DNA from 4 places in the Streptomyces sp. NPDC007991 genome. Region 1 is predicted to be linked to each of the others. Evidence: riboswitches for the same ligand, from Rfam matches in the RefSeq annotation. Region 1 holds a riboswitch; each other region holds the start of a gene.
The links. A riboswitch is a leader RNA that binds a small molecule or an ion and turns the genes downstream of it on or off. The one in region 1 is predicted to bind cyclic di-AMP.
Positions count from the first base shown of each region.

Region 2: another riboswitch for cyclic di-AMP. It lies ahead of ACFZDA_RS13320 (peptidoglycan DD-metalloendopeptidase family protein); the one in region 1 lies ahead of ACFZDA_RS00580 (peptidoglycan DD-metalloendopeptidase family protein).
Region 3: another riboswitch for cyclic di-AMP. It lies ahead of ACFZDA_RS19600 (NlpC/P60 family protein); the one in region 1 lies ahead of ACFZDA_RS00580 (peptidoglycan DD-metalloendopeptidase family protein).
Region 4: another riboswitch for cyclic di-AMP. It lies ahead of ACFZDA_RS21535 (NlpC/P60 family protein); the one in region 1 lies ahead of ACFZDA_RS00580 (peptidoglycan DD-metalloendopeptidase family protein).

Region 1 covers NZ_JBIBJD010000001.1:148,324-150,514, forward strand. The annotation lists gene ACFZDA_RS00575 (insulinase family protein) at 1-849, shown strand, start outside; cyclic di-AMP (ydaO/yuaA leader) riboswitch at 1,042-1,205, shown strand; gene ACFZDA_RS00580 (peptidoglycan DD-metalloendopeptidase family protein) at 1,219-2,004, shown strand.
Region 2 covers NZ_JBIBJD010000004.1:376,409-378,599, reverse strand. The annotation lists gene ACFZDA_RS13325 (alpha-galactosidase) at 1-761, shown strand, start outside; cyclic di-AMP (ydaO/yuaA leader) riboswitch at 1,072-1,233, shown strand; gene ACFZDA_RS13320 (peptidoglycan DD-metalloendopeptidase family protein) at 1,238-2,143, shown strand.
Region 3 covers NZ_JBIBJD010000006.1:437,038-439,228, reverse strand. The annotation lists gene ACFZDA_RS19610 (LysE family transporter) at 1-154, shown strand, start outside; gene ACFZDA_RS19605 (DUF6328 family protein) at 90-731, opposite strand; gene ACFZDA_RS19600 (NlpC/P60 family protein) at 813-1,286, opposite strand; cyclic di-AMP (ydaO/yuaA leader) riboswitch at 1,290-1,502, opposite strand; gene ACFZDA_RS19595 (hypothetical protein) at 1,838-2,146, opposite strand; gene ACFZDA_RS19590 (ATP-dependent Clp protease proteolytic subunit) at 2,154-2,191, opposite strand, start outside.
Region 4 covers NZ_JBIBJD010000007.1:191,448-193,638, reverse strand. The annotation lists gene pcrA (DNA helicase PcrA) at 1-660, opposite strand, end outside; cyclic di-AMP (ydaO/yuaA leader) riboswitch at 951-1,124, shown strand; gene ACFZDA_RS21535 (NlpC/P60 family protein) at 1,133-2,191, shown strand, end outside.

The DNA of each region.
Region 1 (2,191 bases):
CGCCAGGGCACCGAGGAGACGGTCGCCGCGATCGACTCCGCGGCCGTACGCGCCTTCTACGAGAGGCACGTCAGGCCCGCCACGGCCACCGCCGTGGTCGTCGGCGACCTCACCGGCATCGACCTCGACGCCCTGCTCGGCGACACGCTGGGCGCCTGGACCGGCTCCGCGGCCGAGCCGCGCCCGGTGCCGCCGGTGACCGCCGACGACACCGGCCGGGTCGTCATCGTGGACCGCCCCGGCGCCGTCCAGACGCAGCTGCTGATCGGCCGGATCGGCCCGGACCGGCACGACCGCGTGTGGCCCGCGCAGGTGCTCGGCACGTACTGCCTCGGCGGCACCCTCACCTCCCGCCTGGACCGCGTGCTGCGCGAGGAGAAGGGCTACACCTACGGGGTGCGGGCCTTCGGCCAGGTCCTCAGGTCCGCCCCGGACGGGACCGGTGCCGCGATGCTCGCCATCAGCGGCTCGGTGGACACGCCCAACACCGGCCCCGCCCTCCAGGACCTGTGGACGGTGCTGCGCACACTCGCCGCCGAGGGACTGACCGACGCCGAGCGGGACGTCGCCGTGCAGAACCTGGTCGGCGTGGCGCCGCTGAAGTACGAGACGGCGGCGGCCGTCGCGAGCACGCTGGCCGACCAGGTCGAGCAGCACCTGCCCGACGACTTCCAGGCCACGTTGTACCGGCAGCTCGCCGCGACCGGCACCGTGGAGGCCACCGCGGCGGCCGTCAGCGCCTTCCCGGTGGACCGTCTGGTGACGGTGCTCGTCGGTGACGCGGCGCAGATCAAGGACCCGGTCGAGGCCCTGGGTATCGGCGAAGTCTCCGTCGTGGCCGCCGAGTAGCGGCACGCGCGCGTAGGGGCCCTGGTTGTCTTCTAAGGCACCAGGGCTCCTTTATGCCCGAATTGGTGCGGAGGTTGCCTGTCTGCCCTGTGGGATGCGCTACAAAAACCGGGATCCGTTTGGGAATTGAAAGTGGCCCCGCTTAGGTTCGTCCGGGCTGTCCGTCAGGCAGTGCGCCGCACCCGCGGCACCGGACAGTCATCGCCGAGTCCCCGTACGGCGCGAGCCAGGGGAGCCGGGGACCCACCGCAGTCCCTGGGGTGAATCGGACGCCCGCGCGAGCCGCGAGGGGGTCCGTAGGAGACCTTCCTGCTCCGAACCCGTCAGCTAACCCGGTAGGCGAGAAGGAAGGAAAGGACCAGGCACTCCATGGCGTTCACCCGCGCCACCGGGAAACATCGTCGTCCCAGCCGCATGCAGCGCGGCACGGCCCGCGCGGCGGGCGTCGCGGCCCTCGCCACCACCGGTGTCATCGGCACCGTGGCCGCTCCGGCCTTCGCCGCCGAGCCCTCCGTCGAGCAGACCGGCCTCACCCCCGTCGTCACCATGGGCGGCACCGTGGCCCAGCAGATCGACGCCCAGGCCGCCGCCCAGAGGCAGGCCGCCGAGGAGGCCGCCGCCAAGAAGAAGGCCGAGGAGGCCGCCCGCGAGCGGGCCGCCGAGGCTGCCAAGGAGGCCAAGGAGGCGGCCGAGAAGGCCCGCGAGGCCAAGGAGCGCGCCGCCCGCGAGGCCGAGCGCAAGCGCCTCAACACCTTCGTGCCCCCGATCTCCGGCTCGTACATCTCCACCGGCTACCAGGCCAGCAGCGGCCTGTGGTCCTCCGGCAGCCACACCGGCGTCGACTTCCACGCCGCCACCGGCACCTCCGTCCACGCGGTCGGCATGGGCGAGGTCGTCGAGGCAGGCTGGGGCGGTTCCTACGGCAACCAGATCGTGATCAAGATGAACGACGGCACGTACACCCAGTACGGCCACCTGTCGTCCATCGGCGTCTCGGTGGGCCAGAAGGTCACCCCCGGCCAGCAGATCGGCCTGTCCGGCGCGACCGGCAACGTCACCGGCCCGCACCTGCACTTCGAGGCCCGTACGAGCCCCGAGTACGGCTCCGACATCGACCCCGTCGCCTACCTCCGCTCGCACGGTGTGAGCGTCTGACGGCGTACCACTCCGCTTCCCCCGAGGCCCCGGCTCCCCGAGCCGGGGCTTTCGGCGTTTGTCACGTCCGGCTGTCCAAAAAATATCCATGGATTCCGGTCCGCCGTCGGAAATTCCGGCTCATTGCAATAGAGTCACGGAACACGTGTCACTCGTCGACGTTTCACGGGGATTAAACGGAGGTCGG
Region 2 (2,191 bases), on a different contig from region 1:
CGATCGACTACGTCAAGTGGGACTTCAACCGCTGCTTCACCGACGCCGGCTGGCCGGACGACCCGTACCCGCAACGGCTGTGGGTCGACCACGTGCACGCCCTGTACGGCCTGCTGGACCGGCTGCGGGCCGCCCACCCCCGGGTGGCCTTCGAGTCCTGCTCGGGCGGCGGCGGCCGGATCGACATCGGTGTGCTCGGCCGCACGGACCAGGTGTGGACCTCGGACAACACCGACCCGCTCGACCGGCTCGCCATCCAGCACGGCTTCAGCCAGATCCACCCGGCCCGGGTCATGGCCGCCTGGGTCACCGACAGCCCGAACGCCATGCTCAACCAGCGGGCCAGCTCCCTGCGGTTCCGGTTCGTCAGCGCCATGGCCGGGGTACTCGGGGTCGGCGGCGACCTCACGAAGTGGACGGAGCGGGAACTCGCCGAGGCGCGGGACTGGGTGGAGCTCTACAAGGAGATCAGGCCCGTGGTGCAGCGCGGCGACCTGTACCGGCTGCGCCCGCCGGAGGGCGGCCTGAGCGCCGTGCAGTACGTCCTCGGCGACGAGACCGTCGTCCTGGCCTGGCTCCAGGCGCAGCGCTACGGCGAGCCCGTTCCGGCACTCCGGCTGCGGGGCCTCGATCCCGCGGCGTCGTACGAATGCCTCACAACGGGCGAAGTGCATCGAGGGGGCGTACTGCTCCATCACGGACTGCGGGTCGGCCTGCGCGGGGATCTAAATGCCGCTGTCGTCCGGCTTAAGCGCAAGTAGCCCTTCTGTCCGAATAGGCAGTGCTTCAGTTGTTTAGGCGTAACGTGCCCCGACTGTAAAGGGGATGAGGTCGGGGTGCGTGAGCATCGTCATATTCGTGACGATGTGTTGTTGCCATGTGCACGTAATTCTGGCGCGATTCAGGGGTATTGCGGGATGCGGGAGATCGGTAATCCACGCTCCGTGACGGAAAAAGTGCCGACGCGTCAAGAAAAACGCCGTCACGGGGAACCGCACGCTTGTCCCTTTGCGTCCTGGTCGCTTACGTTCCACACCCATCCGGACGGACGCCTAATCCTGCCGCCGCCCGGAGCCCCACACACTGACCCGACGTACGGCAGGAGCGGGGGACCCACAGGTAAGACGCCTGTTCCGGTTCCCGGAACGGCTTGGGGTTAAGCCGCGCCTCGGCGTGGCCGGACATCTCCAGTCCGCACCCGACAGCTCACCTCGCAGGCGACGGAGAGGAATTCGCCATGCCCGCGAAGGGTAAGCACCGCCGCCCGAAGTCCCAGCGTTTCACCCGCTCCATCGTCGTCGCCGGAACCGGTGGGGCCGCTCTCGCCCTTCCGCTCATGGGGGCCGCCGGCGCCCACGCCGCCACTCCGAAGTCGACTCCGGAAAGAGTCGTCCAGTCCGCTCCGGCCGCCGAGAAGAAGGCCGCCGAAAAGGCCACGGGCGCCCGCTCGTACACCGTGCGGGCCGGTGACTGTCTCGCGAAGATCGCCGACGAGCAGAATGTCGACGGCGGCTGGAAGAAGCTCTACGCGGACAATCGTGACGCCGTCGGTGACGACCCGTCGCTGATCCACCCGGGGCTGAAGCTGGCGATCGGCAAGAAGGCGGCGGCGAGTGCGCCCAAGCCCGCTGCCCCGTCGAAGCCCTCGGCTTCCCAGTCCTCGGCTTCGAAGTCCTCCGCCTCCGAGTCGCCCTCGAAGCCGGCTGCCGCGAAGCCGGCCGCCGCGACCTCCAGCGGCTTCACCCTCCCGGTGGAGGGCGCCACCATCGGTACCCCGTACCACATGGCCGGCAGCATGTGGTCCAGCGGATACCACACCGGTGTGGACTTCGTCGTTCCGACCGGCACCTCGCTCAAGGCCGTCGGCGCGGGCACGGTCGTCTCCGCCGGCTGGGGCGGGGCGTACGGCAACCAGGTCGTCATCAAGCTGAACGACGGTTTCTACGCGCAGTACGCCCACCTGTCCTCGCTCTCCGTCTCGGCCGGCCAGACCGTGAGCGAAGGACAGCAGATCGGCCTGTCCGGTGCCACCGGCAACGTGACCGGACCGCACCTGCACTTCGAGATCCGCACCACGCCGGACTACGGCTCGGACGTGGACCCGGTCGCCTACCTGCGCTCGCACGGCGTCTCCGTCGGCTGACCGACCGCGTCACCGCCCGCCTGACACGCGACCGAAGGCCGGACCCCG
Region 3 (2,191 bases), on a different contig from region 1:
CCTGCTGTGGTTCCCGGCCGTGGCGCTGCTGGTCGACCGGCTCGGCCGGTGGCTGCGCGAGCCGCGTGCCGCGCGGGCCGTCGAGGGGATCACCGGTGCCGCGCTGACACTTCTCGGTGTGCTGCTCCTTCTCGAACCCCTGAGGGCTGCCTGATGGTGCCGCGCAGGGGCGTGGGGATCCGGGCGGCGCTCGACGCGGCCGGTTCCTCGGCGGTGGCTTCCGGTCGCCCGGAGCCGCCCTGCGTCTCGTCGCGCGGGCCCGCCCGCCGCACCAGCCGGGGGAGCAGCCCCCACAGGCCGACACAGACCAGGAACGTCGCGGCGCCCGCGGCGATGCCGCCGACCCGACCGGTCGTCACATCCACCACCAGCAGCACGGAACCGCTGAAGGCGAACACCAGCACGACCAGGCCGGTGGTGGCCAGCCGTGAGGACACCTGCACGATGCGCGGCTTGGCGCCCTGCTGGAAGAGCAAGCGGTGCAGCGCGGCCGGCGCCGTGAAGAGCGCCGCGGCCAGGACCGCCAGCAGCAGTGTGATGACGTACGTGACGCGCTGGACCGTGTCGAGGGACGTGAAGCGCGAGGTGAACGCGAGGGACAACAGGAACGCGAACAGGATCTGTACGCCCGTCTGGGTGACCCGGAGCTCCTGGAGCAGCTCGACGAAGTTCCGGTCGGCGCGTTGGAGCGGGGTCTCGCCGCGTGCGGTGCAGGGACGGTGCTCGGCCATGGGGGACGGGTAACCACATAAGGCCGTGTCACGCTCCGGCGTGCGGCGGCACGTCAGGGGCGCCGCCGCACGCCGGGCGGATCACTTCACGCGCCCGTACCAGACGCTCTTGGTCCAGAGCTTCTGCAACCGCACCACGTCACCGCTCTTCGGGGCGTGCCAGAGCTTGTTTTTACCCGCGTAGATACCGACGTGGTACACGCTGCTGCCCGAGTGGAAGAACACCAGGTCTCCCGCCTTGCGGTTCTTGGCGGAGATGTGGCGCGTCTTGTTGTACTGCTGGGCGGCCGTGCGGGGCAGCTTCTTGCCCGCCTTCTTGAACGAGTACAGCGTGAGGCCGGAGCAGTCGAACCGGTGCGGGCCGGTGGCCCCGTACCGGTAGGGCGATCCCTTCTTCGAGGCCGCGATCTGGAGCGCCTTGGTCGCTGGTGTGGCTGCCGCCGCCTCGGAGGAGAGGCCGGGGGCCACGATCGAGCCGCCCACGGCGGCGATGGTGAGGGCCGAGGCCGTACCGGCCCGGACCATCAGCGACGGGACACGATTGAGCGCAGTCATGCGCAACCCTTCGTCAGCCGCCTGTGAAGGATGACCTGTCGGATTCGGGCTGGCGAAGTTGCCCGGCCGCTGACGCGGCTTCACCCCAAGGGCTGCTCGGGCCCGGTCATGGCGTGACCGTCCCGGCGACCCGTCGTGCTTGGGTCCTCCACTCCTGCCGATCCACTCCTGTCGACCGGTCATCCAGGCGGCGGCAGGACTCGGCGTCCGCCCGGACCGCCCCGCCGCTGTGGCGGGGGCTTGTCGTCAGTCAGGGATCTTGACGCATGCTTGTCCGGAAATCCCAATGGAACCGGGGGTTTGTGTTGTTACTCACCACTCGCCCGTTCGGGTGGACACGTCTGTGTTCGACCCGCCGTCCACAGGTCCACGGACCGCCGGACCAGCGATGGAATGTCCCATTCCGCCCCCGGGTCACGCGCGTTCCGCAACTGTGAGGGCCCGGAAAAAAGTCTCGCGTCTACTCCGAACAGAGGTACGCCGTTCGGACCGTTTCGACTCAGGCCCGGACGCTTCGCCGGCGCGGCGGGCGTCCGGGCCGGCGGAACAGGTCAACTGACGGACTCCGGGGGCAGGGTGACGCGGGCCGTGCGCCGCTCGCCGTCCAGCACCCGCAGCGCCCGGCCGAGGGTGCCGGCGTGCAGTTCCGTCTCGCCCCGCTGGTGCATCAGGGTCAGTGCGTCGCGCAGCGCGGTCGCCTTGCCGACCAGGGCCTGGGCGGCGCGCAGTCCGCGGTAGGTGTCGCCGGGCAGGGCGGGGTTGATCCGGCCGAGCAGGTCGACGACCTCCAGGTAACGGTCGATCAACTCCGCCTCGGCGCGGGTCAGTGCGGGCAGCGGCGGCAGTTCGGGCGGGAGCACCGGCGGCTCACTCTCCGGTCGGCGGCGCCAGGGTGGCCCCCCGAT
Region 4 (2,191 bases), on a different contig from region 1:
CTCCTCGTCGATCAGCTCGTTCTTCAGGTTGCTGATCTTGGCGCTGAAGGACTTGGGCGGGAAGCGCTTGGGGTCGAGGTCCAGGTCGCGGCAGACCAGCGCCATCAGACGCTTGGAGTCGGCGGCGTCGTAGATCGAGAACGAGGAGGTGAAGCCGAGCTTCTTGCTCTCGCGCCGCAGGATGCGCACGCAGGCGCTGTGGAAGGTCATCACCCACATCGCGTTCGCCCGCGGGCCGACGAGCTGCTCGACGCGCTCCTTCATCTCGCCGGCGGCCTTGTTGGTGAAGGTGATCGCGAGGATCTGGCCCGGGTGCACGCCCCGCTCGGCGAGCAGGTGGGCGATGCGGTGCGTGAGCACGCGGGTCTTGCCGGAGCCGGCGCCGGCCACGATGAGCAGCGGGGAGCCGGAGTGGACGACGGCGGCGCGCTGGTTGTCGTTCAGCCCCTCCAGGAGGGCGGCGGTGTCCACCGGCGGGCGCGGGGCGCCGTCGCGGTAGTAGGTGTCCCGGTCCGGGGGCGCGTCGAACTTCCCGCCGAACAGATCGTCCGGAACCGGCTCCGGTACATGATCGTCCTCGGGTGGCGGCGGGGGCTCGTCCGCGGGGCCCCGCTGGGCCTGGAGGTCCGCCAGGAAGCTGTCGTCAAAGAGGCTGCTCATCGCTCTCCGAGTCTAGGGCGCCCCACTGACAGCCCGCTGCCGCCCTGAGAACATCGCCGAAAGCACCCCCTCGTCACCCTTCATCCCCGCATGGTCACGGAGCGCTACGGCCGTCACAATTATGACGAACCCGTGACCAACCCCCCTGCACCGATGACTCTCGGCGACGCTCTCAGGTAAGGTCACGAAAATGTATCGGGCATATCGCCCATCAACCTTCACAAGGGCCACACGAGTTGGCTACCGTGCGGGCAGGCCGCACGACCCCCACCGGCGAACGTCGCCGGGCCGCGCGGCCTCCGCCGAGTCCGGTGTGCCGCAGCGGCAGCCGGAGCCGGGGACCCAACCGAGAACTCTGGGGTGAATCGGCCGGACTCCCTTCGCGGAGGCGGCCGTAGGGCAACCCTTCCGATGTACCCGCCCGAACCCGACAGCTAACCCGGTAGGCGGAGCATGGAAGGAGTCGCCTCCCTTGGCGTCGCACCGCAAGTCGCGTCCCGCTGGTACGCGCGTCGCAGGCATACGGACCCCCGCCCTGGCAACGGCGGCCCTGACATCCGTCGCCCTGCTGTCCCAGTCGGCCAACGCCGCCCCCGAGGCCGACGACAAGCCGAGTCTCGAGGAAGTCGAGAAGAAGGTCGACGACCTGTACCGCCAGGCCGAGTCGGCAACCGACAAGTACAACTCGGCCAAGGAGAAGACCACCAAGCAGCGCAAGCGCGTCGACACCCTCCTCGACGACGTCGCCCAGCGCACCCAGAAGCTCAACGAGGCACGGGAGGAACTCGGTTCCTTCGCCGCCGCCCAGTACCGCACCGGCGCCTCCGCCCCGGACACGGCGACGTTCCTGCTCGCGGACACCCCGCAGGACTACTTCGACCAGACCCAGCTGATGGACCGGATGACCGGCCGTCAGAAGGTCGCGGTCGACGACTACGTCACCCAGCAGTCCGAGACGATGAAGAAGCGTCAGGAGGCCACCGAGAGCCTCGAGACGCTCACCGACACGCAGGGCGACCTGAAGACGGCCAAGGCCACCGTCCAGCGCAAACTCGCCGACGCGCGCGAACTGCTGTCGAAGCTGACCGCCGAGGAGAAGGCGCGGCTCGCGGCGATCGAGCGGGAGAAGCAGCAGGAGGCCGCCCGCAAGGCCGCCGAGCTGGCCCGGCAGCAGGCCGCGCAGCAGAAGGCGCAGGAGCAGGCCGCCCAGCAACAGGACAGCGGCTCCTCCTCGGCGGGCTCCGGCACGTCCTCCTCGACGGCCCCGGCCGACTCCTCGTACGCCACCAAGGCCGAGAAGGCGCTCGCCTTCGCCCGCGCGCAGATCGGTAAGCCGTACGTCTGGGGCGCCGTCGGCCCCGGCTCCTACGACTGCTCCGGCCTCACCCAGGCCGCCTGGAAGGCCGCGGGCGTCACCCTGCCGCGCACGACCTACGACCAGGTCAACGCCGGCACCACGGTCTCGCTGGCCGACGCCCAGCCCGGTGACCTGGTCTTCTTCTACGACGACATCAGCCACGTCGGCATCTAC